2 linked regions of the Paracoccus pantotrophus genome follow. The main gene of each other region encodes a partner of the protein of the gene in region 2 in a complex. Links are inferred from orthologs where the notes say so. Each region holds a gene or a part of one and is shown on either strand. Other genes may lie near its edges. The genes, in order: ESD82_RS06335 and ESD82_RS12275.

Region 1 (12,847 bases), on a different replicon or contig from region 2:
CATAGAGGAAGCGCGCCCGCACATGGCCGGGCATGGCGCCCCAACCGCGCTGCGCCCGGCGCGCGGCACGCACCGCCTTCATCACGTCGCGGGCGGTGCCCTGCGTGACCTGCGCCAGTTCCTCGCCGGTCGAGGGATCGCGGCTGGCGAAGGTCTCGCCCGGCCGGGTAAATCGCCCGGCGATGAAATGGCCGAAGCGGCCGCGTTCGCGCAGCCAGTCGCGGACGGCCGAGGCATCCTCGGGCGCGGGGCCGTATTCCATGCTTTCCATGATCTCGCTTACCTTCGGCATCATCACCCCGCGGCCAGACGATGGGCGGCAGCATAGCGCCCGGTGACGTGATGGGAAATCTGCCGCTCGATATCGGCCAGAAGCGAGCTGGCGCCGATGCGGAACAGATCCGCCCGCAGCCAGTCGCGGCCCAGTTCCTCGGCCATCAGCACCTGCCAGTTCAGCGCGTCCCTGGCGGTTTTCAACCCGCCGGCCGGCTTGAAGCCGACGGAAAATCCGGTCCGATCGCGATAGTCTCGGATCGCGCGCAGCATGACCAGCGACACCGGCAGCGTGGCATTCACCGGCTCCTTCCCGGTCGAGGTCTTGATGAAATCGGCGCCGGCCTGCATGGCGACATGGCTGGCCTTGGCGACATTGCCAAGGGTCTTGAGCTCGCCCGTCGCCAGGATCGCCTTCATCCGGGCATGGCCGCAAGCCTCGCGCATCTCGCAGATCTCGTCGTAAAGCGCCGCCCATTCGCCGCGCAGCACCAGCGCGCGGGAAATCACGATGTCGATCTCATCCGCGCCCTGATCCAATGCATAGCGGATCTCGGCCAGCCGCAGGTCCAAGGGCATCAGCCCGGCGGGAAAGCCCGTCGCGACCGAGGCAACGGGGATCGCCGTGCCCTGCAAGGCGCGTTTCGCCGCCGCCACCATGGTCGGATAGACGCAGACTGCACCGGTGGTCAGATGCTCGACCCCCAGCGCCGCCAACTGGCCGGCATCGACCGGCTGGCGCGCCTTGGCGCAAAGCCGCGCCACACGGTCGGGCGTGTCGTCGCCCGCCAGCGTGGTCAGGTCGATGCAGCGCACCGCGTTCAGAAGCCAGGCCGCCTGCCATTCCTTCTTCAGGCTGCGGCGCGCGGTCAGGCTTGCGGCGCGGCGCTCGGCCGCCGGGGTGTTGACCTGGATGGTCTCGAACCAGTCGAGGCTGAAATCCGTGCCGGGGTTCTTGCGCTCCATCGCTCAGCGCCCCCGCAGCCCGTCCCACCAGCGCCGCATGCGCCCGCGCGCCCGGTCGCGGGCCGCGTCCGCCCGGGCGTCGAGCCGGTCCCAGGCCGCGTCGGCAGAGCGCACGGCAGGGTCGATCGTCCGCTCGCGGAACTGGTTCCACATGCGCCAGAGCAGGAACAAGAGCGCCCCCAGGATCAGCAGGATGATCTGCGCCGCCCAGTTGAAGGGCTTCACCTCGGGCCCCGCCACCGGCTTGATCGAGATGGCGTTGGGATAGACCGAGAGCCAGGCGATGCGCCAGCCGTAAGAGGTCACGCTGACCCATTCCGGGCTGGTCGCGGTCGAGCGCAGATCGGTCGCCTGCGCATGCAGGTTCGAGCTGTCGTATTTGAAATAGGGCGGCCAGATCCAGCCGGTATCCTCGTTGCGATAGACATAGGGCTTGCCGTTCGGCCGTACCGTGTCGATGAAGCGCACGTCGCGCTGGCCCTGGGCGTTCTGCACCGTGCCGGTATCGGGCGAGGCATAGAAAAAGGCATTCGCGCCGATATCCGTCAGCCGGTTGTAGGTGTTGGTGATGCGGACCGTCTGCTTCGAGGGCAGCGTGTAATCCAGGAACAGGAAGACCACGATCCCGAAGATCACCCCAAGGACGGTCAGGAACCAGCGCATCGGCGCCCCCTCAATTGTAGTTCACGATCACGATGATCACGATGATCGCGACCACCGGCAGGACCAGCACCAGCCCGACGAGCCGCGCCCGCAGGGTCTTGCTGAAGCCCACCATCGAACGCCGCACGAACTCGGCGCGTTCCGGGCTTGGCCCCGCGCGCTCGGGGTGGCGGCGATCCCATTCCTTTTCAAGCTCTTCCCGGCGCAGGCTGCGGATATAGATCCAGATCAGCGCGTAAAAGACCAGCTCGACGACCAGGACCATGCCGATCAGGCGAAGAAAGGCGATCATCGGGCAGACCCTGGTTGCGAAAATCCTGCCCCATGGAAGGCCCCCGCGCCGCGACTGTCAATGACCCCATTGCCGCGCCGCCGCGCCCGGCCTAGCCTTGCGCCATGGACGCCCTTGCCCTCGAGATCGAAAACCGCCGCGACGACCTGGTCCGCCTGACCCGGGATCTGATCCGCATTCCGACGCTGAATCCGCCGGGCCGCAACTATCGCGAGATCTGCGAATACCTGCAGGCGCGGCTGGCGCCGCAGGGCTGGGCCTGCGAACTGATCCGCGCCCATGGCGCGCCGGGCGACAGCGAGGCCTTTCCGCGCTGGAACCTGGTCGCCCGGCATCGGGGCGGCCCGCCCGGCGACTGCGTGCATTTCAACAGCCATCACGACGTGGTCGAGGTTGGCCACGGCTGGAGCCGCGATCCCTTCGCCGCCGAACTGGAGGGCGGACGCATCTATGGCCGCGGCGCCTGCGACATGAAGGGGGGCTTGGCCGCCAGCATCATCGCGGCCGAGGCTTTCGTCGCGCTTTACCCCGACCATCCCGGCCAGATCGAGATCAGCGCCACCGCGGACGAGGAATCGGGCGGCTTCGGCGGCGTGGCCTACCTGGCGAGCCAGGGCGCCTTTGCCCATGTCGGCCATGTCATCATCCCCGAGCCGCTGCACAAGGACCGCATCTGCCTGGGCCATCGCGGCGTCTGGTGGGCCGAGATCGAGACGCATGGCCGCATCGCCCATGGCTCGATGCCCTTCCTGGGCGACAGCGCCATCCGCCACATGGGCGCGGTGCTGGAAGAAATGGAGCGCACGCTGTTCCCCCTGCTGATGAGCAAGCACACGGAAATGCCGGTGATCCCCGAAGGCGCGCGGAACTCGACCCTGAACATCAACTCGATCCACGGCGGCGAGCCGGATCACGGCCCGGACTTCACCGGCCTGCCGGCGCCCTGCGTCGCCGACCGCTGCCGCATCGTGATCGACCGCCGCTTCCTGATCGAGGAGGAACTGTCCGAGGTCAAGCGCGAGGTCACGGCGCTGCTGGAAAAGGTCAAGGCGGCGCGCCCCGGTTTCACCTACGAGATCCGCGACCTCTTCGAGGTGATCCCCAGCATGACCGACCGCGAGGCGCCGGTGGTGCGCTCGACCGCCGCCGCCATCGAACGGGTGCTGGGCCGCGAAGCCGGCTACGTGGTCAGCCCCGGCACCTACGACCAGAAGCATATCGACCGCATCGGCAAGCTGAAAAACTGCATCGCCTACGGGCCCGGCGTGTTGGACCTGGCGCACCAGCCCGACGAATGGGTAGGGGTGGACGATATGCGGGATTCCGCCCGGGTCATGGCCCTGGTGCTCGACGACATCCTGCGCGGCGCTTAGGGGATTCCCCCGACGGGCCGCCTGTGGCATGATCGCCCGAAACAGCCGAGCAGCCCTATGATCCGTGCATGACCCAACGCCTGTCGATCAGCGCCATCATCTTCTTCGTCGTGATGATCCTTCTGGGCGTCTATTTCGCCTATGCGGCGGTGCAGGGCCCATCCGGCATCCTGCGCCGGGTGCAGTTGCAGGCCGAAACGCAGGAACTGGTCCAGCAGCGCGATAAGCTGCAGACCGAGGTGGACCGGATGCGCAACCTGGCGCGGCGCCTGTCGGACGAATATCTCGACCTCGACCTGCTGGACGAACGCGCCCGCGACGTGCTGGGCCTGGTGCGCGCCGACGAGATCATCATCCGCTGAATGCCAGGCCACCAGGCCCGGCCCCGTCATTCACCGTTTCCCAAATACCCATGCACCCGCGCCCCAGGACGCGGCGACGCCCCCTTGCGCGCCTCGACTATTTCCCCAGCGCAGGCGGCTTTCCGCATCTGCCCTCTGGACGGATGCACGAGTCCGGTTTACTTCCCCCGAAAGCTTCGCCTAGAATTAGTTTAACGCTGAACTATCCCCGCCCCGAGGAGGAGGCCCATGGTCAGAAAGCCCGCAGCCAAGCAAAGCACGCCCAACGTGTCCAAGGATGAGCTGCTTCAATACTACCGCGACATGCTGCTGATCCGGCGATTCGAGGAAAAGGCCGGCCAGCTTTACGGCATGGGCCTGATCGGCGGCTTCTGCCACCTCTATATCGGCCAGGAGGCCGTCGTCGTCGGCCTTGAAGCCACGGCGAAGGAAGGCGACAAGCGCATCACCTCCTATCGCGACCACGGCCATATGCTGGCCTGCGGCATGGAAGCCCGCGGCGTGATGGCCGAGCTGACCGGACGCATCGGCGGCTATTCCAAGGGCAAGGGCGGCTCGATGCACATGTTCAGCCGCGAGAAGCATTTCTACGGCGGCCACGGCATCGTCGCGGCGCAGGTGCCGCTGGGCGCCGGCCTCGCCTTCGCCGACAAGTACCTGGGCAACGACAACGTCACCTTCGTCTATTTCGGCGACGGCGCCTCGAACCAGGGCCAGGTCTACGAGACCTACAACATGGCCGAGCTGTGGAGCCTGCCCGTCGTCTTCGTCATCGAGAACAACCAATATGCCATGGGCACCTCGATGAAGCGCTCGACCAAGTCGACCACGCTCTTCGGCCGGGGCGAGGCCTTCGGCATCAAGGGCGAGCAGGTGGACGGCATGGACGTGCTGGCGGTCAAGGCCGCGGGCGAAAAGGCGGTGGCGCATTGCCGCGCCGGCAAGGGGCCCTACATCCTGGAAGTCATGACCTATCGCTATCGCGGCCATTCGATGTCCGACCCGGCGAAATACCGCACCCGCGAGGAAGTGCAGAAGATGCGCGACGAGCGCGACGCGATCGAGCACGTCCGCGAGCTGCTGCTGCAAGGCCAGCATGCCTCCGAGGAAGACCTCAAGGCCATCGACAAGGAGATCAAGGACATCGTGAACGATTCCGCCGAGTTCGCCAAGGACAGCCCCGAGCCGCCGCTGGAGGAGCTCTGGAGCGACATCTATGCCCAGGAAGTGCCGCAGGGCGGCGCGGAACAGAACGCCTGAGGGGAGGGAACCATGGCAACCGAAATCCTGATGCCCGCCCTGTCGCCGACCATGGAGGAAGGCACGCTGGCCAAATGGCTGGTCAAGGAAGGCGATAGCGTGAAATCCGGCGACATCATCGCCGAGATCGAGACCGACAAGGCCACGATGGAGTTCGAGGCCGTGGACGAGGGCATCCTCGGCCGGCTGCTCATTGCCGAGGGCACCCAGGGGGTCAAGGTGAACACCCCCATTGCGGTCCTGGTCGAAGAGGGCGAATCCGCCGATGCCGCCCCGGCACCGAAAGCCGAGCCCGCACCCGCCGAGGCCAGGGCCGAGGCTCCGTCCGCTCCGGCGCAGGCGGCCGCCCCTGCCCCGACCCCGGTCGCGGACCAGTCGCCCGACTGGCCGGAAGGCACGCCGATGAAGATCATGACCGTGCGCGAGGCCCTGCGCGAGGCCATGGAAGAGGAAATGACCCGCGACGAGACCGTCTTCCTGATGGGCGAGGAAGTCGGCGAATACCAGGGCGCCTACAAGATCAGCCAGGGCCTTCTGGACAAGTTCGGCCCGCGCCGCGTCGTCGATACGCCGATCTCGGAAATCGGCTTCGCCGGCATCGGCACCGGTGCGGCGCTGGCCGGGCTGCGTCCCATCGTCGAGTTCATGACCTTCAACTTCGCCATGCAGGCCATCGACCATATCATCAACTCGGCCGCCAAGACGCTTTACATGTCCGGCGGCCAGATGGGCTGCCCGATCGTCTTCCGCGGCCCGAACGGCGCCGCCGCCCGCGTGGCGGCCCAGCACAGCCAGGACTACGCCGCCTGGTATGCGCAGATCCCCGGCCTCAAGGTGGTGATGCCCTATTCGGCGGCCGACGCCAAGGGCCTGCTGAAACAGGCGATCCGCGACCCGAACCCGGTGATCTTCCTGGAAAACGAGATCCTCTACGGCCGCAGCTTCGAGGTGCCGGATCTTCAGGATTTCACCATTCCCTTCGGCAAGGCCAAGATCGTGCGTCCCGGCCGCGACGTGACCCTGGTCAGCTTCGGCATCGGCATGGTCCATGCGCTCGAAGCCGCCGAGAAGCTGGCGTCGGAAGGCATCGAGGCCGAGGTGATCGACCTGCGCACCCTGCGCCCCATCGACTACGCCACGCTGATCGAATCGGTCAAGCGCACCAACCGCTGCGTGACGGTGGAGGAGGGCTTCCCGGTCGCTTCGATCGGCAACCACCTCTCGGCCCATATCATGGAAAACGCCTTCGACTATCTCGACGCGCCGGTGATCAACTGCACCGGCAAGGACGTGCCCATGCCCTATGCCGCGAACCTTGAAAAGCACGCGCTGATCACCTCCGACGAGGTGGTAGCGGCGGTCAAGAAAGTCACCTACCGTTAAGGAGCGAGCGAGATGCCGACAGAAATCCTGATGCCCGCGCTTTCTCCGACCATGGAAGAGGGCACGCTGGCCAAATGGCTGGTCAAAGAGGGCGACGAGGTCAAATCCGGCGACATCATCGCCGAGATCGAGACCGACAAGGCCACGATGGAGTTCGAGGCCGTGGACGAAGGCAAGCTGGGCAAGATCCTGGTGGCCGAGGGTACGGCGGGGGTCAAGGTGAACACCCCCATCGCCGTGCTGCTGGAAGAGGGCGAATCCGCCGATGACATCGGCGCCGCCCCGGCGGCCAAGGCGGAAGCCAGGCCCGAGGCGGCGACAGCCGAAGCCGCCCCGGCAGCGACGGCCGCCGCCGTCGCCCCTGCCCCGGCCGCGCCGAAATCGGCGGCGGGCGGGCGCATCTTCGCCTCGCCGCTCGCCCGGCGCATCGCGGCGGAAAAAGGCATCGACCTTGCCGGCGTGACGGGTTCCGGCCCGCATGGCCGCATCGTCAAGGCGGATGTCGAAGGCGCCAAGCCCGGCGCGGCCAGACCCGCCGCCACTGATGCCCCGAAAGCCGCCGCTCCTGCCCCGGCGGCCGCAGCCCCCGCCAGTCCCTCCGCGGAAACCATCCTCAAGCTCTATGCCGACCGCGAGACCGAGGAGGTGGCGCTGGACGGCATGCGCCGCACCATCGCCGCCCGCCTGTCGGAAGCCAAGCAGACCATCCCGCATTTCTACCTGCGCCGGTCCGCGAAGCTCGACGAGTTGATGAAGTTCCGCGCCATGCTGAACAAGCAGCTGGAATCGCGGGGCGTGAAGCTGTCGGTGAACGACTTCATCATCAAGGCCTGCGCCTTGGCCCTGCAAGAGGTGCCGGATGCGAACGCGGTCTGGGCCGGCGACCGCATCCTCAAGCTGAAACCGTCGGATGTGGCCGTCGCCGTGGCCATTGAGGGCGGGCTCTTCACCCCGGTCCTGAAGGACGCGCAGCAAAAGACGCTGTCCGCCCTCTCGGCCGAGATGAAGGATCTGGCCAACCGCGCCAAGACCAAGAAGCTCGCGCCCCACGAGTACCAGGGCGGCAGCTTCGCCATCTCCAACCTCGGCATGTTCGGGATCGAGAATTTCGACGCGGTGATCAACCCGCCGCATGGCGCGATCCTCGCCGTCGGTGCCGGCATCCAGACCCCGGTGGTCGAGAATGGCGAGGTGGTGGTCCGCAACGTCATGTCGATGACCCTCTCGGTCGACCACCGGGTGATCGACGGCGCGCTCGGCGCCCAGCTGCTGGAGGCCATCGTCAGGCACCTGGAAAATCCCATGGGCATGCTGGCCTGAACCCGGCCGCCAGGAACGAAGAAAAGGGGGCCCCCACCGGCCCCCTTTTTCTTTCTTGTCCAAATATCCCGCGGGGGTCCGGGGGCGCGAAGCCCCCGGCAGCGGCCTCACTCGCCGGCCGGCTCCGGTGCCGCGTTCAGCCCGATCCGCCGCCGCAGCCAGCCTGCCACCCGCACCTGCCCGCCATGGATAACCGAGAACAGCGAAGGCACGAACAGCAGCGACAGCAGCGTGGACAGCAGCAGGCCCCCGATCACCGCGATGGCCATGGGCGAACTGAACTCGGCCCCCTCACCGGTGCCAAGGGCCGAGGGCACCATGCCCGCGGTCATGGCGATGGTGGTCATCACGATGGGCCGGGCGCGCTTGTGCACCGCATCCAGGATCGCCTCGCGCTTCTCCACGCCGCGGTCTATGGCGCTGACCGCGAATTCCACCAGCATGATGGCGTTCTTGGTCACGATGCCCATCAGCATCAGGAAGCCGATCACCACCGCCATGCTGATGGAATTGCCGGTCAGGAACAGCGCCAGGATCGCGCCGCCGATGGCCAGCGGCAGCGACATCAGGATCGAGACCGGGGTGACGAAATTGTGAAACAAGAGCACCAGCACCACATAGGTCAGCAGCACGCCCGAGATCATCGCCACGGTGAAGGCCTGGAACACCTCGGCCATGATCTCGGCATCGCCCGAGGGCTGGATCTCGGTCCCGGCCGGCAGCTCGACCCGGTCCTGCAGGGCCGTGACCTGGGCATTGACCGGCCCCAGCAGCGCGCCGCCGGCCAGATTCGCCGAAACCGTCGTGCGATAGCGCCGGTCGTAGCGCCCGATCTCGGTCGCCCCGGCCGAGATCGACACATCCGCCACCGCCTCCAGCGGCACCTGCCCGGCCGAGCTTGGCACCCGCAGGTTGCGCACCGTCATCAGGTCGCGCCGGGCGGACTCGTCCAGCCGCACCATGATCGGGATCTGCTTGTCGCCGGTGTTGAACTTGGCCAGGTTCGATTCCGTGTCCCCCAGCGTCGCCACCCGCAGCGTCGTCGCCAGCGCGCTTGCCGTCACGCCCAGCTGGGCCGCGACCTCGGGGCGGGGATGGACCTGGATCTCGGGCCGTAGCAGGCTGGCCGAGGATGTCACCCCCTCCAGCGTGGACAGGGTCTTCATCGCCGCCATCAGCCGCTCGGCCGCCTCGGCCGCGCCTGCCTCGGTATCGCCCAGCACCGAAATGGACAGGTCGGCATTGCCCTCCTCGTTCTGGAAATTGATCCGCAGGTCGGGGATCTGCGACAGGTCGCGCTTCAACTCGTCCTCGATGGCGAAGCTCGATCGCTCGCGCTCTTCCTTGGGGCCGTAATTGACCATCAGCTTGGCCTTGGCCACGTCGTCCTCGCCGCCATTGACGAAGACCGAGCGCACTTCGGGCACCGCCTTGATGCGCGCCGAGATCATCCTTGCCACGGCTTCGGTTTCCGACACCGTGGCGCCCGGCGGCAATTCGATGCTGATCTGGCTGCGCCCGACATCCGAGGCCGGGATGAACTCGGTCGGCAACAGCGTGGCGGAAAAGATCGAGCCGGCAAAGACCCCCAGCCCCATCAGCAACGTCAGCCCGCGATGGCGCAGCGTCCAGCGCAGCACCGCCATCAGCCTCCGCAGCACCGGTCCGTCGCGCTCCTCGGCCAGCCGCGTGTTGTCGCGCAGGAAATAGGCCGCCAGCATCGGCGTGATCAGCCGCGCCACCAGGAGCGAGAACAGCACCGAAACCGCGACGGTCAAGCCGAACTGCTTGAAATACTGGCCCGGAATCCCGCCCATGAAGCTGACCGGGGCAAAGACCGCGACGATCGAGAAGCTGATGGCGATGACGGTCAGGCCGATCTCGTTCGCGGCCTCCATGCTGGCCTCATAAGCGGGAACGCCCATGTTGATGTGCCGCACGATGTTCTCGATCTCGACGATGGCGTCGTCGACCAGGATGCCGGTGACAAGGGTGATCGCGAGCAGGCTGATGCCGTTCAGCGTGAAGCCCAGCCAATGCATGACGAAGAAGGTCGGGATGATCGACAGGGGCAGCGCCACGGCGGCGATCAGCGTCGCGCGCCAGTTCCTCAGGAACAGGAACACCACCACCACCGCCAGCGCCGCGCCCTCGTAGAGCGTCTCCATGGTCGAGTGATAGCTGCCCGAGGTATAGGTCGTCGCATCGTCGATCAGGGTGATGCGGGTGCCGGGGTTGCGGGCCTCGATCTCGGCGATGCGGGCCTTGGTGCCGTCGCCGGCCTCCAGGTCCGATTCGCCGCTGGCGCGGAAGACGCCGAAGGCCACCACCGGCTGGCCGTCGAGCAGGGCGAACTTGCGTTCCTCGCTGGCGCCGTCGGTGACGCTGCCCAGCTGGTCCAGCCGCACCGTGCGCCCGCCCCCGATCAGGATCGGCGTCGCGGCCAGCCGGGCCACGTCGCCCGCCGATCCCAGCGCACGGATGGAATATTCCGTGCCGGCCAGGTCGCCGCGCCCGCCGCCCATGTCGATGTTCTTGGCCCGCAGCTGCTCCGAGATCTCGGCCGCCGTCAGCCCGAAGGCCAAGATGCGATGCGGGTCCAGATCCACGTTGATCTGCCGGTCGGCGCCCCCGATGCGGGTGATGCTGGCCACGCCCGGCACGGTGGAGAGATCGCGCGACACCACGTCGTCGACGAAATCCGACAGTTCCTCGATGCTCATGCCGGGATTGCTGACGGCATAGGTCAGGATCGCCATGCCGCTGATATCGATGCGGTGGATCAGCGGCTCGACGATGGATTCGGGCAGGTCGGCGCGGACATTGGCCACCGCGTCCTTGACATCGTTGACGGCGCGGTCGGTATCGGTCTCCAGCTCGAACTCGACATAGATGCGGGCCGAACTGTCGGTCGCAGAGGAGGTGATGTGCCGCACGCCGGTGATCGAGGCGATGGAATCCTCGATGGGCTGGATCACCTGCCGGGTCAGTTCCGAGGGCGCGGCACCCGGCTGGCTGACCACCACGCTGACCAGCGGCAGGTCGATGTTCGGCATGGCCGTCACCGCCAGCCGGCTGAAGCTGTAAAACCCCATCAGCATCAGCACCAGGAAGATCGCGATGGGTGGCACCGGATGGCGTATGGACCAGGCCGAGAAGTTCATGGCGCCGCCCGCACCTGGTCGCCGCTGCGGAAGAAGGCGCCGGCGCGGGCCACGACCGTCTCGCCCGGCGCGACGCCTTCCAGGATCTCGCGCCGGCCCTGCCAGATCAGCCCGCCGCGGACCTCGCGCGTCTCGATCCGGCCGTCCTTGACCACCTGCACCCGCTCGCCCGAGGCATCGGCCAGGACGGCTGACGCAGGCACCGTCACCGCCTGCCGCCGGTCGGTGATGATCCAGCCGCTGGCGAAAAGCCCGGTCCGCAACCGCGGATCGGGGTCCAGCGCGATGCGCGCCGGCCCCAGCCGCGTCACCGGATCGACGGCGGCCGGCACCAGGCGCAGCTGGCCCTGGACGCGGCCAAGGCCCGCGACCTCGATCTCGGCGGCATCGCCGGGGTGTAGCTGGCTCAGCGCGGTCTCGATCACATCGGCCTCCAGCTCGACCTCGCCGCCGGCAATCAGGGTGAAAAGCGGCTCGGCCCCGCCGCCGGGAATGGCGCCCAGCCGCACGGTGCGGGCCACCACCAGCCCGTCGACCGGGGCGATGATGCGGGCATGGTCCAGGTTCAGCTGCGCGATGCGCCGCGCCGCATCGGCCTGCGCCAGGGCGGCACGCGCCACGCCCAGCCCGTCCGAGGCCGAGGCCGCAGCCGCGCGCGCCGAGGCCTCGGTGGCGACGGCCTGGTCCAGCACCGCCTGGCTGGCATTGCCGCTTTGCCGCAGGCTGCGGGTGCGCTCCAGCGCCGCAACCGCCTGGGTCAGGCTGGCCTGGGCGCTGGCGATCTGGCTTTCGGCCTGGCTGATCCCGGCCTCGGCGCGCTGATATTCCGCCTCGGCCTGGGCCAGTTGCGCCGACAGCACCTTATCGGACAGCCGCGCCAGCACCTGCCCGGCCTGGACGCGGTCGCCGACCTCGGCCTCGATGCCGGTGATCTCGTGTCCCGAGACGAGGGCATGGACCTGCACCTCCTGCCGGGCGACCAGTGAACCCGAGACCGGCACCCGCGCCTCGATCCAGTCCTGCCGGGCGGTGGCCAGCGTGACCACCGGCAATTCGGGTTGCTCGACGGCACCCGCCGTCTCGGCCATGACCTTGCCGCCCGGCCCCAGGGCCAGGGCCAGGGCCAGCACCGCGATTCGGGTGATCCGGCAGGCTGCCGTCATCGTCCCCTCCAATCCAATCTGCCGCGCAACATAATGGCGCCGGCCATCGGCAACAATGCCGGCCGGGTTTCAGAAGGAAACGCTGACGCCGGGTAGGTTCAGCTCGCCGATCAGCTCGCGCAGTTCCTGCCGGGCGGCGATGTTGGACATGTTGAGCTGTTCCGTGCCGATGTCCTTGAGATCCAAGAGCGTCAATCCGCGCGGAAACAGCTCGCGGAAGATCACCCGCTCGGAGAAGCCCGGCGCCACGCGAAAGCCGATGCGCTTGGACAGCGTGGTCAGCGCGCCACCGACCTTGCGCTTGTTGTGCATGGCCTGCGTGCCCAGCCGGTTGCGCAGCACCAGCCAGTCGATCGGCCCGGCCCCCGCCTCGCCGCGCAGCTGGCGGGCGGACCAGACCATCTCGGCATAGATCGAAGGGCCGAGGATCCTGCCCTCGGGCGACAGGCGCGCCAGAAGGTCGAAATCGACGAAACTGTCGTTCATCGGCGTGATCAGCGTATCGGCCAGCGTATGCGCCATCTGGCTGAGCCGGGTATGCGAGCCGGGACAGTCCAGCAGGATGAAGTCGCATTCCGCCTCGAGCGCGGCCACCGCCTGCGACAAGGGGTCCGGGCCGCCCTGCGTC
Region 2 (10,861 bases):
GGGCGCCGGGACGATGGGTCGATTCGCGGATGATGACGCGCTGCACCAGGTCCACCGGCACATCGTATTCCGCCGCGTATTTGTTGATCAGCCGGCGCAGTTCCGGTGTCTCGTTCGGATGCAGCGCCGCGACCTGGGCGGCCGAGGCGCGGGGTTCGACCAGATAGCGGCGGTCGGGATCGACCCGGTTGTCGCCGCAGGCGCCGACGGCCAGCGTGCCGGCCAGCGCCAACAGTCCGAGGATGGATTTCATGACTGCCCCTTGTCTTTTCATTGACCAAGGGATTAGCCGCAGCTGCCAGAGTCGGGGAAATCAAAAGACAGGACCGCCCGGTTCAGGGGCGGTCCATCGGCGGAAACCCGCCGCAACATGGTGCCGGTTTCGGTGGCGATCCGCCGATCAGGCGTGGATCGCGCCGTCGCCGCAGGCCAGCGCCGCCTCGCGCACCGCTTCCGAGCAGGTCGGATGGGCGTGGCAGGTCAGTGCGATGTCCTGGGCCGAGGCGCCGAATTCCATCGCCACGCAGACCTCGTGGATCATCTCGCCGGCATTCGGGCCGATGATGTGGCAGCCCAGCACCCGATCGGTCTCGGCATCGGCGATCATCTTGACGAAGCCCTCGGCCTGGAACAGGGCCTTGGCGCGGGCATTGCCCATGAAGGGGAACTTGCCGACCTTGACCTTGCGGCCGCTTTCCTTGGCGGCCTCTTCGGTCAGCCCGACCGAGGCGACCTCGGGCGTGGTATAGATCACGCCGGGGATCACGTCGTAATTCACATGGCCATGCTTGCCGGCGATGACCTCGGCCACCGCCATGCCCTCGTCCTCGGCCTTGTGGGCCAGCATCGGGCCCGGCACCGCGTCGCCGATGGCGTAGATGCCCTTGACGCTGGTCTGCCAGTGTTCGTCGATCTGGACGAAGCCGCGATCGGTCAGCGCGACGCCGACCTTGTCCAGGCCCAGCCCGGCGACATAGGGGCGGCGGCCGGTGGCGACCAGCACGCATTCGGCCTTGATCTCATGCTCGCTGTCGTCCTTGCGCAGCTTGTACTTGACCTCGGCCTTGCCCTTTTCGACCTCGACCTCGGACACGGCCGCGCCCAGGACGAATTTCAGCCCCTGTTTCGCCAGGATGCGCTGGAACTGCTTTTGCACCTCGGCGTCCATGCCGGGGGTGATGGCGTCCAGGAACTCGACCACCGTTACCTCGGCGCCGAGCCGGGCATAGGCCGAACCCAGTTCCAGCCCGATCACGCCCGCGCCGATCACCACCATCGACTTGGGGATCTTCGGCAGCGACAGGGCGCCGGTCGAATCGACGACGATGCCGGCGGCATTATCGACCTCGACCCCCTTCAGGCTGGCCGGTTCCGAGCCGGTGGCGATGACGATGTTCTTCGTCTCGTGGACGGTGTCGCCGACCTTGACCTTGCCGGGCGCTTCGATGCTGGCCCAGCCCTTGAGCCAGTCGATCTTGTTCTTCTTGAACAGGAACTCGATGCCCTTGGTATTGCCGGCGACCGTCTCGGCCTTGTAGCCCTGCATCTTGTCCCAATCGACCTTGGGCTTGGCGCCCATCAGGCCCATCTTCTCGAAATTCTCGTGGGTCTCGTGCAGCATGTGGCTGGCATGCAGCAGCGCCTTGGAGGGGATGCAGCCGACGTTCAGGCAGGTGCCGCCCAGCGTCTCGCGTCCCTCGACGCAGGCGACCTTCAGGCCCAGCTGGGCGGCGCGGATCGCGCAGACATAGCCGCCGGGACCGGCGCCGATCACGATCAGGTCATAGGTGGACATTCAGGTCTCCTTGCAGTTCGCGGCGCGCTTGCCGGCGCCGCCCGTTCGGTTCAGGTGAATAAGGCGATCAGGATCATCGCCAGCGTGGCGACGAACCCCACCCCCCAGATGACCGAGCGCCAGGGCGACCAGCCATAGGCATAGGCGGGAATATAAAGCAGCCGCGCCAGCAGGTAGCTCCAGGCGCAAAGCACGGTCAGGGCCGAGCCGGCATCCGACAGCACCACCAGCACGACGGCGATGGTAAAGAGGATCAGTCCCTCGAAATGATTGTCCGCAGCGCGGCGCAGCCGTCCGGTCAGCGCGGAAAACTCCGGCTGCCTGTCGCGCGGGCTGGCGTTCCATTTCGCGCCGACATCGCGGTTCATCGAGGCGGCGGCCAGGCCGATCTGCACGGCTTGCAGCAGCGCGGCCAGCGCCAGGGCGGTGGTTTCGGCGGCCATCAGGCGGTCTCGACCAGGTGGAAGGCGGTGGCCGAGACGCCGGCCTGGCTGTTGAAGACCCCCGCTGCCCCTTCCAGATAGGCCCTGGCCACCGCCGCGTCGCCCACCTGGAACAGCGCCCAGGCGCTCTGGTCGTTCTCGCGCCACAGCTGCAGCAGCGACAGGCCGTTATTGCCGCGATCCTCGGCATCGGCGTCGAAGGCGGCCTTGAAGGCGGCGTAACCGGCGATGGTGTAATGGGCGATCATCTGGGTCATGGGGGACTCCTCCGTTTCGGCCCGGCTTCCCGTCGGGATGAGCGGCAAGGCGGCCCGGTGCGGGTCAACGGATACAGGCCGGAAAGAGTTGCGCGGCGGCTTCCTGGGCGCGCCGGGGGCGGGCCTGCCGCCCCCGGCAGGCCGGGATCACAGGTCCATCAGCAGGCGGCGCGGATCCTCCAGTGCCTCCTTGACGCGCACGAGGAAGGTCACGGCGCCCTTGCCGTCCACGATGCGGTGGTCGTAGCTCAGCGCCAGGTACATCATCGGCCGGATGACGATCTGGCCGTCCACGACGACCGGGCGGTCCTGGATCTTGTGCATGCCCAGGATGCCCGATTGCGGCGGGTTCAGGATCGGCGAGGACATCAGCGAGCCGTAGACGCCGCCGTTCGAGATGGTGAAGGTGCCGCCCTGCATTTCCGCCATGGTCAGCTTGCCGTCGCGGGCGCGGGTGCCCAGCTCGGCGATCTCCTTCTCGATCCGGGCGAAGCTCTTCTGGTCGGCATCGCGTACCACCGGCACCACCAGGCCGCTGGGCGTGCCCACCGCCACGCCCATGTGGACGAAGTTCTTGTAGACCACGTCGCCGCCGTCGATCTCGGCATTGACCTCGGGCACTTCCTTCAGCGCGTGGCAGCAGGCCTTCACGAAGAAGGACATGAAGCCGAGCTTGACCTTGTGCTTCTTCTCGAACTGGTCCTTGTAGGTGTTGCGCAGGTCCATGATGCCCTTCATGTCCACCTCGTTATAGGTGGTCAGCATCGCGGCGGTGTTCTGCGCGTCCTTGAGCCGGCGGGCGATGGTGGCGCGCAGGCGGGTCATCTTGACCCGCTCCTCGCGCGCCGCGTCATCGGCCGAGCTGGGCGCGCGCGGCGCCTGGGCCGGGGCCGGGGCGGGCGAGGCGGCGGCCGGTGCCGTAGCCGCGCGGGCCACGTCCTCCTTCATCACCCGGCCGTCGCGGCCGGTGCCGGTGACGGCATCGCGGCTGACGCCGGCCTCGGCCATGGCCTTCTTGGCCGAGGGCGCATCCTCGACATCCTTGCGCGGTGCGGGGGTTTCCGGGCCGGCGCCGGGCGATTGCACGGCGGCTGCGGCAGCAGCAGGGGCCTCGGCCCCGGGGGTCGCGGTCGCGCCCTCGGTGATGACCGCCAGCCGGGCGCTGGCCTCGACCGTTGCGCCCTCGGGGCGAGGATCTCGGCCAGCACGCCCGCGGCGGGAGCCGGAACCTCGACCGAGACCTTGTCGGTCTCAAGCTCGCACAGCATCTCGTCCTGCGCGACCGCATCGCCGACCTTCTTGAACCAGGTCGCCACCGTGGCCTCGGTCACGCTTTCGCCCAGGGTGGGCACCATCACGTCGACGGATTTTCCGCTCATCTTTCTCTGTCCTTCCTGAGCCTTCGTGCCCGCATCAGCCTTGGGCAACATTTCTTCCGGGCCGGCATCGCCCTGTTCCATGATCTGCGCGAGCAGCGCGTTGGGCGCGACCACCGTGCCTTCGGGCGCGACGATCTCGGCCAGCTTGCCGGCGACGGGCGAGGGCACCTCGACCGTCACCTTGTCGGTTTCCAGCTCGCACAGCATTTCATCCACGGCGACGCGGTCGCCCGGTTTCTTGAACCAGGTGGCCACCGTCGCTTCGGATACCGATTCCCCAAGCGTGGGGACGCGTAGTTCCACTGCCATGTCAGGCCCCGATGGTGATGGCTTCGTGGACCAGGGCCTCCTGCTCGGCCTTGTGGCGCGAGGCAAGCCCGGTGGCCGGCGAGGCCGCGGCATGGCGGCCGACATAGCGCGGACGGCCATGCTTGGCGCCGATGCGCGACAGCACCCATTCGATATTGGGCTCGACGAAGGTCCAGCCGCCCTGGTTCTTGGGCTCTTCCTGGCACCAGACGATCTCGGCATCCTTGAAGCGTTCCAGCTCCTTGGACATGCTGTGGGCCGGGAAGGGATAGAACTGCTCGAGCCGCAGGATATAGACATCCTCGGCCCCGGCGGCGTCGCGGGCCTGCAAGAGATCGTAATAGACCTTGCCCGAGCAGATCACCACCCGGCGGATCTTGTCGTCCGGGGCCAGCTTGAACTCGGACTTGCCGCGGTCGGCATCGTCCACCAGCACGCGGTTGAAGGTCGAGCCGGCCAGGAACTCGTCCGCCGTGGACAGCGCCAGCGGGTGACGCAGCAACGATTTCGGCGTCATCAGCACCAGCGGCTTGCGGAAGGGCCGCTTCAGCTGCCGGCGCAGGATGTGGAAATAGTTCGCCGGCGTGGTGCAGTTCGCCACGATCCAGTTGTCCTCGGCGCACATCTGCAGCCAGCGCTCCAGCCGGGCCGAGCTGTGTTCCGGGCCTTGGCCCTCGTAGCCATGCGGCATCAGCATGACGAGGCCCGACATGCGCAGCCATTTCTTTTCGCCCGAGGTGATGAACTGGTCGAACATGATCTGGGCGCCGTTGGCAAAATCGCCGAACTGGGCCTCCCACATGACCAGGCTGTTCGGCTCGGCCAGAGAATAGCCGTATTCGAAGCCCAGCACCGCATATTCCGACAGCATCGAGTCGATGACCTCGTAGCGCGCCTGCCCGCCGCGGATGTGGTTGAGCGGGTAATAGCGTTCCTCGGTCGCCTGGTCGATGAAGGCCGAATGGCGCTGCGAGAAGGTGCCGCGGGTCGAGTCCTGTCCGGCCAGGCGCACCGGATGCCCTTCCAGCAGCAGCGAGCCGAAGGCCAGCGCCTCGCCGGTCGCCCAGTCGAAACCCTTGCCGGTCTCGAACATCTGCTTCTTGGATTCCAGCAGGCGGCCGACGGTCTTGTGCAGGTCGAACCCTTCGGGCACGCGGGTCAGCGCGCCGCCGATCTCGGCCATGGTCTCGGGCGCGATGGCGGTCTGGCCCAGGTTCTCCTCGGCATGCTCGGCCTCGAGCCCCGACCATTTGCCGTCCAGCCAGTCGGCCTTGTTCGGCTTGAAGTTCTTGCCGACCTCGAACTCCTCGTTCAGATGGGCCTGGAAGGCGGCCTTCATCTCCTCGATCTCGCCCTCGGGGACCAGGCCGTCGGCGACCAGTCGCTCGGTATAGCGTTGCAGCGTGGTCTTGTGGCCCTTGATCTTCTTGTACATCACCGGGTTGGTGAACATCGGCTCGTCGCCTTCGTTGTGACCGAAGCGGCGATAGCAGAAGATGTCGATGACCACGTCCTTGTGGAATTTCTGCCGGAACTCGGTCGCGACCTTGGCGGCATGGACCACGGCCTCGGGGTCGTCGCCGTTGACGTGGAAGATCGGCGCCTCGACCATCAGCGCGATGTCGGTCGGATAGGGCGAGGTGCGGCTGAAATGCGGCGCGGTGGTGAAGCCGATCTGGTTGTTCACCACGATATGGATGCAACCGCCGGTGCGGTGGCCCTTGATGCCGGAAAGCTGGAAGCATTCCGCGACGATGCCCTGGCCGGCAAAGGCCGCGTCGCCGTGCAGCAGGATCGGCAGCACCGCCGTGCGATAGGTCTGGTCCGACAGCTGGTCCTGCTTGGCGCGCACCTTGCCCAGCACCACCGGGTTCACCGCCTCCAGGTGCGAGGGGTTCGCGGTCAGCGACAGGTGGACGGTGTTGTCGTCGAAGGTGCGGTCCGACGAGGCGCCGAGGTGATATTTCACGTCGCCCGAGCCGTCCACGTCGTCGGGCTTGTAGCTGCCGCCCTGGAATTCGTGGAAGATGGCGCGATAGGGCTTGCCCATCACATTGGCCAAGACCGACAGGCGGCCGCGATGCGGCATGCCGATCACCACGTCCTTGACCCCCAGCGCGCCGCCGCGCTTGATGATCTGCTCCATGGCCGGGATCAGCGCCTCGCCGCCGTCAAGGCCGAAGCGCTTGGTGCCCATGTATTTCACATGCAGGAACTTCTCGAAGCCCTCGGCCTCGACCAGCTTGTTGAGGATGGCGCGGCGGCCTTCGCGGGTGAAGGCGATCTCCTTGCCGTAGCCCTCGATCCGCTCCTTGAGCCAGGCGGCTTCCTCGGGGTTCGAGATATGCATGAATTGCAGCGCGAAGGTGCCGCAATAGGTGCGGCTCATCAGGTCGACGATCTGGCGGATCGTGGCGATCTGCAGGCCAAGCACGTTGTCGATGAAGATCGGCCGGTCCAGGTCGGCCTCGGTGAAGCCATAGGTCTTGGGGTCCAGCTCGCCATGGTCGGGGATCTCGCGCATGCCCAGCGGGTCCAGGTCGGCATGCAGGTGGCCGCGGATGCGGAAGGCGCGGATCAGCATGATGGCGCGGACGCTGTCCAGAACCGCGCGCTTGAGCTGCTCGTCCGTCAGGTTCACGCCCTTTTCGCCGGCCTTGGCGGCGATCTTGTCCAGAGCCGCCTTGGCCTCGGCCTTGGGCAGCATCGGCCATTCGCCGGTCAGCGCCGCGGTGGTGTCGTCCGCGGGCAGCGGCGGCCAGTCGGCGCGTTGCCAGCTGGCGCCCTTGGCCTCGCGGGTGACCACGGCCTCCTCGTCGCCCAGGCTGCGGAAGAAGGCGTCCCACGCCTGGTCGACCGCCGCCGGGTTCTGGGCCCACTGGCCGTAAAGCTGCTCGACATAGGCCGCGTTATGGCCTTGCAGGAAGCTCGAATCGTGGAAGGCCGAGTTTGGGGATTGATCGTTCATTGGCTTGCCTCCGGGAAGTCCTTATCCGTTCGCGCCCGGATCAGGGGCGGTCGCATTGTTCTGGCCATGTCCGGGAGCGGTCCCGGTGATCAGCCTGGTCTGAAGATCCTGATACCATGCCGGCAGCCCGGCGCGCGGCTGGCGCAGCAAGGCGGGCAGGTGGCGGCCGGCCAGCAGGGCGCCGCGGAACTGCGGCAGATCCCAGCGGGCGCCGGCGATGTCCTTGGGCAGTTCGGCCAGCGCCATGCGCAGGTACCACAGCCCATAGCGGGCCAGGTCGCGCCCCTGCCGTTCGGAATTGCGGCGCACGAAATAGGCGATGTTGAGCAGGGCCAGCATGGCGCTGATCCGGCGCCGGTCTCGGCCCGCAGCCGCCTCGAGGTGGTGGATCAGCGCATCGGGCGCGATGGCCAGCATCCCGTGCCGGCCAAAGCGATAGCTGGCATCCAGATCCTCGGCGATGGAACTGCCGACCAGCCCTTCGTCGAAGGGCTCGCGCAGCGCCAGGTGGCGGCGCAGGGTCAGGGCGAAGCCGACGATGAAATCGACGCGCAGCAAGCCCTGCGGCAGGGTGGCATCGCCTTGCCAGCGCCGCTCGGGGCGATCATAGCCCAGGAAACGCTGCTCGGCCGGAATCATCAGCAGGTGGCGCAGGGCAAGGTCGATGCTGCGCTGCACCGGCCCTGACCGGCCCGCGGCCAGCTTGGCGGCTGGGTTGGTGCGCTTGCTCTCACCCCCGCCCGTCACGCCATCCGAGCCGGTGTTCCGGGCCGAGATCGCCACGATGCGGCCCTGGGTGTCGGCGCGGTATTGCGCCATGATCCGCCCGGCGCAATCGGGATGCAGCAAGGCGTCGTCATCGATCATGAACAGGATGTCGGCCCGCGCCAGCGCGACGGCCTGGTTGCGCTGCACGGTCAGCGATTTGCGCCGGGCCGGCACATAGGTCAGCGGACAGCCGCCGGCCGCGGCGATTACCGCCTCGACCCTTTCGCGGTTCTGCGCCCAGTCGGCGCTGGCATCGACGATGACGATTTCGGCCGGCCGCTCGGTCGAGGCGAGCGCGGCGCGCACGCAGTCGCAAAGCTGCTTGCCGCGCTGGTAGGTCGAAACGCAAAGCGCCCAGTCCTGCGCCGCCACGGACGAGGCGGGGCGTTTCGCCGGCGGAGGGGGCTGCGGGATCATGCCGCGCCCCGGCTTGGCAGGGCAGGGCCGCGGGCCGGGCAGGGCGCTGTCCCGGCGGTTCTGGCGACGATCTGGCGACGACGGCGGTCCAATCTGGCACCTGCTGGTAAGGTCTGGCGCGGCCCCCGGTAAAGGTAGGCAGGGGCCGCGCCCAAGTCAAAAGCCTTGCGGCATTGTTACCGGCCGAGTGCTTTCAGCACCGCCTCGCCCAGACCCGCGGGGCTGTCGGCGACGACGATGCCGGCCGATTTCATGGCCTCGATCTTCGATTCCGCGTCGCCCTTGCCGCCCGAGACGATGGCGCCGGCATGGCCCATGCGGCGGCCCTTCGGCGCGGTGCGCCCGGCGATGAAGCCGGCGGTCGGCTTCCACTTGCCCTTGCGCTTCTGCTCGGCCAGGAACTCGGCCGCCTCTTCCTCGGCCGAACCGCCGATCTCGCCGATCATGATGATCGACTCGGTTTCCGGGTCGTCCAGGAACATGCGCAGCACGTCGATATGCTCCATGCCCTTGATCGGGTCGCCGCCGATGCCGACAGCGGTGGACTGGCCCAGGCCGACATCGGTGGTCTGCTTGACCGCCTCATAGGTCAGCGTGCCCGAGCGCGACACGACGCCCACCGATCCGCGCGAGAAGATCGAGCCCGGCATGATGCCGATCTTGCACTCGCCCGGCGTCAGGATGCCGGGGCAGTTCGGGCCGATCAGCTGCGACTTGCTGCCTTCCAGCGCGCGCTTGACCTTCATCATGTCGAGCACCGGGATACCCTCGGTGATGGCGACGATCAGCGGGATCTCGGCATCGATGGCTTCCAGGATCGAATCGGCCGCGAAGGGCGGCGGGACATAGATCACGGTCGCATTGGCGCCGGTTTTTGCCACGGCCTCGTGGACCGAGTTGAAGACCGGCAGGTCCAGATGCGTCGTGCCGCCCTTGCCGGGGGTCACGCCGCCGACCATCTGCGTGCCGTAAGCGATCGCCTGTTCGGTGTGGAAGGTGCCCTGGGATCCGGTGATCCCCTGGCAGATGACTTTGGTGTCTTTGTTGACGAGAACGGCCATTAGCCTCTCCTTAAGCGATTACGGAAACACGAAAGTCGCGCGGGCCGATCTTCTCGAAGAAGAGCCGCGTTCCGTCTTTCGCGTTGATATTTTTATAGAACGTCCCAATGGCATCCTTTGCCCTGATGCGAAGAATCCATTTGCCCGTTGCAATATCAGTTTCGAACGAGCCGACCGTATGGAGCTCGACGGTGATCGGCTTTCCTGCCTCCGACTTGTTTCCTCCGCCGAACGAGTCGGCGGGGAACAAATCTCTGATTGGGCTGACCGGGATATGATTGTTATCCACGTTTCCAGCCGTAATCTCGACAGCTTTGCCTTCCACCGCCTTGGCCATGGTGGTCAGCCCTTCACCGCCTTCACGATCTTCTGCGCCGCGTCCGACAGGTCGTCCGCCGCGATCACGTTCAGGCCCGATTCGCCGATGATCTGCTTGCCCAGCTCGACATTGGTGCCTTCCAGGCGCACCACCAGCGGGACTTGCAGCCCGACTTCCTTCACCGCGGCGATGATGCCTTCCGCGATGATGTCGCAGCGCATGATGCCGCCGAAGATGTTGACCAGGATGCCTTTGACGTTCGGGTCCGAGGTGATGATCTTGAACGCCTCGGTCACCTTCTCCTTGGTGGCGCCGCCGCCGACGTCCAGGAAGTTCGCGGGCTCGGCGCCGAACAGCTTGATGATGTCCATCGTCGCCATCGCCAGGCCGGCGCCGTTGACCATGCAGCCGATCTCGCCGTCCAGCGCGATGTAGTTCAGGTCGAATTTCGACGCCGCCAGTTCCTTGGGGTCTTCCTCGGTCTCGTCGCGCAGCGCCAGCACGTCGGGCTGGCGATAGAGGGCGTTATTGTCGAAGCCCATCTTCGCGTCGAGGCATTTGAGGTTGCCGTCCTTCATCACGATCAGCGGGTTGATCTCCAGCATCTCCATGTCCTTCTCGATGAACATGCGATACAGGTTCTTGACCAGCGCCACGCATTGCTTGACCTGCGCGCCCGTCAGGCCCAGGGCGAAGGCCACGCGGCGGCCGTGGAAATCCGAAAGCCCCGAGGCCGGATCGACGCTGAAGCTGACGATCTTTTCCGGGGTCGAGGCGGCGACTTCCTCGATGTCCATGCCGCCCTCGGTCGAGGCGACGAAGCTGATGCGCGAGGTGCCGCGATCGACCAGCAGCGCCAGGTACAGCTCGCGCTCGATGTCGCTGCCGTCCTCGATATAGATGCGGTTGACCTGCTTGCCGGTCTCGCCCGTCTGGTGGGTGACGAGGGTGCGGCCCAGCATCTGGCGGGTCAGTTCCTCGGCCTCTTCCACCGATTTGGCCAGGCGGACGCCGCCCTTCTCACCGGCTTCCTTTTCCTTGAAGTGACCCTTGCCACGACCGCCGGCATGGATCTGGGCCTTGACGACCCAGAGCGGCCCGTCGAGTTCCCCCGCCGCCGCCTTGGCCTCGTCGGCCTTCATCAC

The links.
Region 1: ESD82_RS12275 (region 2) and ESD82_RS06335 share a complex: the UniProt entries of both Escherichia coli proteins name them as parts of the 2-oxoglutarate dehydrogenase (OGDH) complex. The link is inferred for Paracoccus pantotrophus from one-to-one orthologs.

What each region holds. Positions count from the first base shown.
Region 1 is NZ_CP044423.1:1,302,393-1,315,239, forward strand. Bases 5,819-8,738 are described here. They hold ESD82_RS06335 (pyruvate dehydrogenase complex dihydrolipoamide acetyltransferase), read left to right. Parts: upstream 5,819-6,584; coding sequence 6,585-7,892; downstream 7,893-8,738. Other genes in these bases: ESD82_RS06330 (pyruvate dehydrogenase complex E1 component subunit beta), read left to right, coding at 5,819-6,572; ESD82_RS06340 (efflux RND transporter permease subunit), read right to left, coding at 8,000-8,738. In the rest of the region: ESD82_RS06295 (aldehyde dehydrogenase family protein), read right to left, coding at 1-292; deoC (deoxyribose-phosphate aldolase), read right to left, coding at 295-1,239; ESD82_RS06305 (DUF1523 family protein), read right to left, coding at 1,243-1,902; ESD82_RS06310 (hypothetical protein), read right to left, coding at 1,913-2,194; ESD82_RS06315 (acetylornithine deacetylase/succinyl-diaminopimelate desuccinylase family protein), read left to right, coding at 2,299-3,567; ESD82_RS06320 (FtsB family cell division protein), read left to right, coding at 3,636-3,929; pdhA (pyruvate dehydrogenase (acetyl-transferring) E1 component subunit alpha), read left to right, coding at 4,158-5,189; more of ESD82_RS06330, read left to right, coding at 5,202-5,818; more of ESD82_RS06340, read right to left, coding at 8,739-11,056; ESD82_RS06345 (efflux RND transporter periplasmic adaptor subunit), read right to left, coding at 11,053-12,219; ESD82_RS06350 (division plane positioning ATPase MipZ), read right to left, coding at 12,289-12,847. UniProt on the Escherichia coli protein: E2 component of the 2-oxoglutarate dehydrogenase (OGDH) complex which catalyzes the second step in the conversion of 2-oxoglutarate to succinyl-CoA and CO(2).
Region 2 is NZ_CP044426.1:370,218-381,078, forward strand. The notes cover bases 3,985-7,502. They hold ESD82_RS12275 (2-oxoglutarate dehydrogenase E1 component), read right to left. Parts: upstream 7,152-7,502; coding sequence 4,185-7,151; downstream 3,985-4,184. Other genes in these bases: ESD82_RS12280 (glycosyltransferase family 2 protein), read right to left, coding at 7,173-7,502. Also shown: ESD82_RS12250 (lytic transglycosylase domain-containing protein), read right to left, coding at 1-253; lpdA (dihydrolipoyl dehydrogenase), read right to left, coding at 401-1,795; ESD82_RS12260 (MAPEG family protein), read right to left, coding at 1,846-2,238; ESD82_RS12265 (hypothetical protein), read right to left, coding at 2,238-2,495; more of ESD82_RS12280, read right to left, coding at 7,503-8,336; sucD (succinate--CoA ligase subunit alpha), read right to left, coding at 8,513-9,397; ESD82_RS12290 (hypothetical protein), read right to left, coding at 9,408-9,734; sucC (ADP-forming succinate--CoA ligase subunit beta), read right to left, coding at 9,740-10,861. UniProt on the Escherichia coli protein: E1 component of the 2-oxoglutarate dehydrogenase (OGDH) complex which catalyzes the decarboxylation of 2-oxoglutarate, the first step in the conversion of 2-oxoglutarate to succinyl-CoA and CO(2).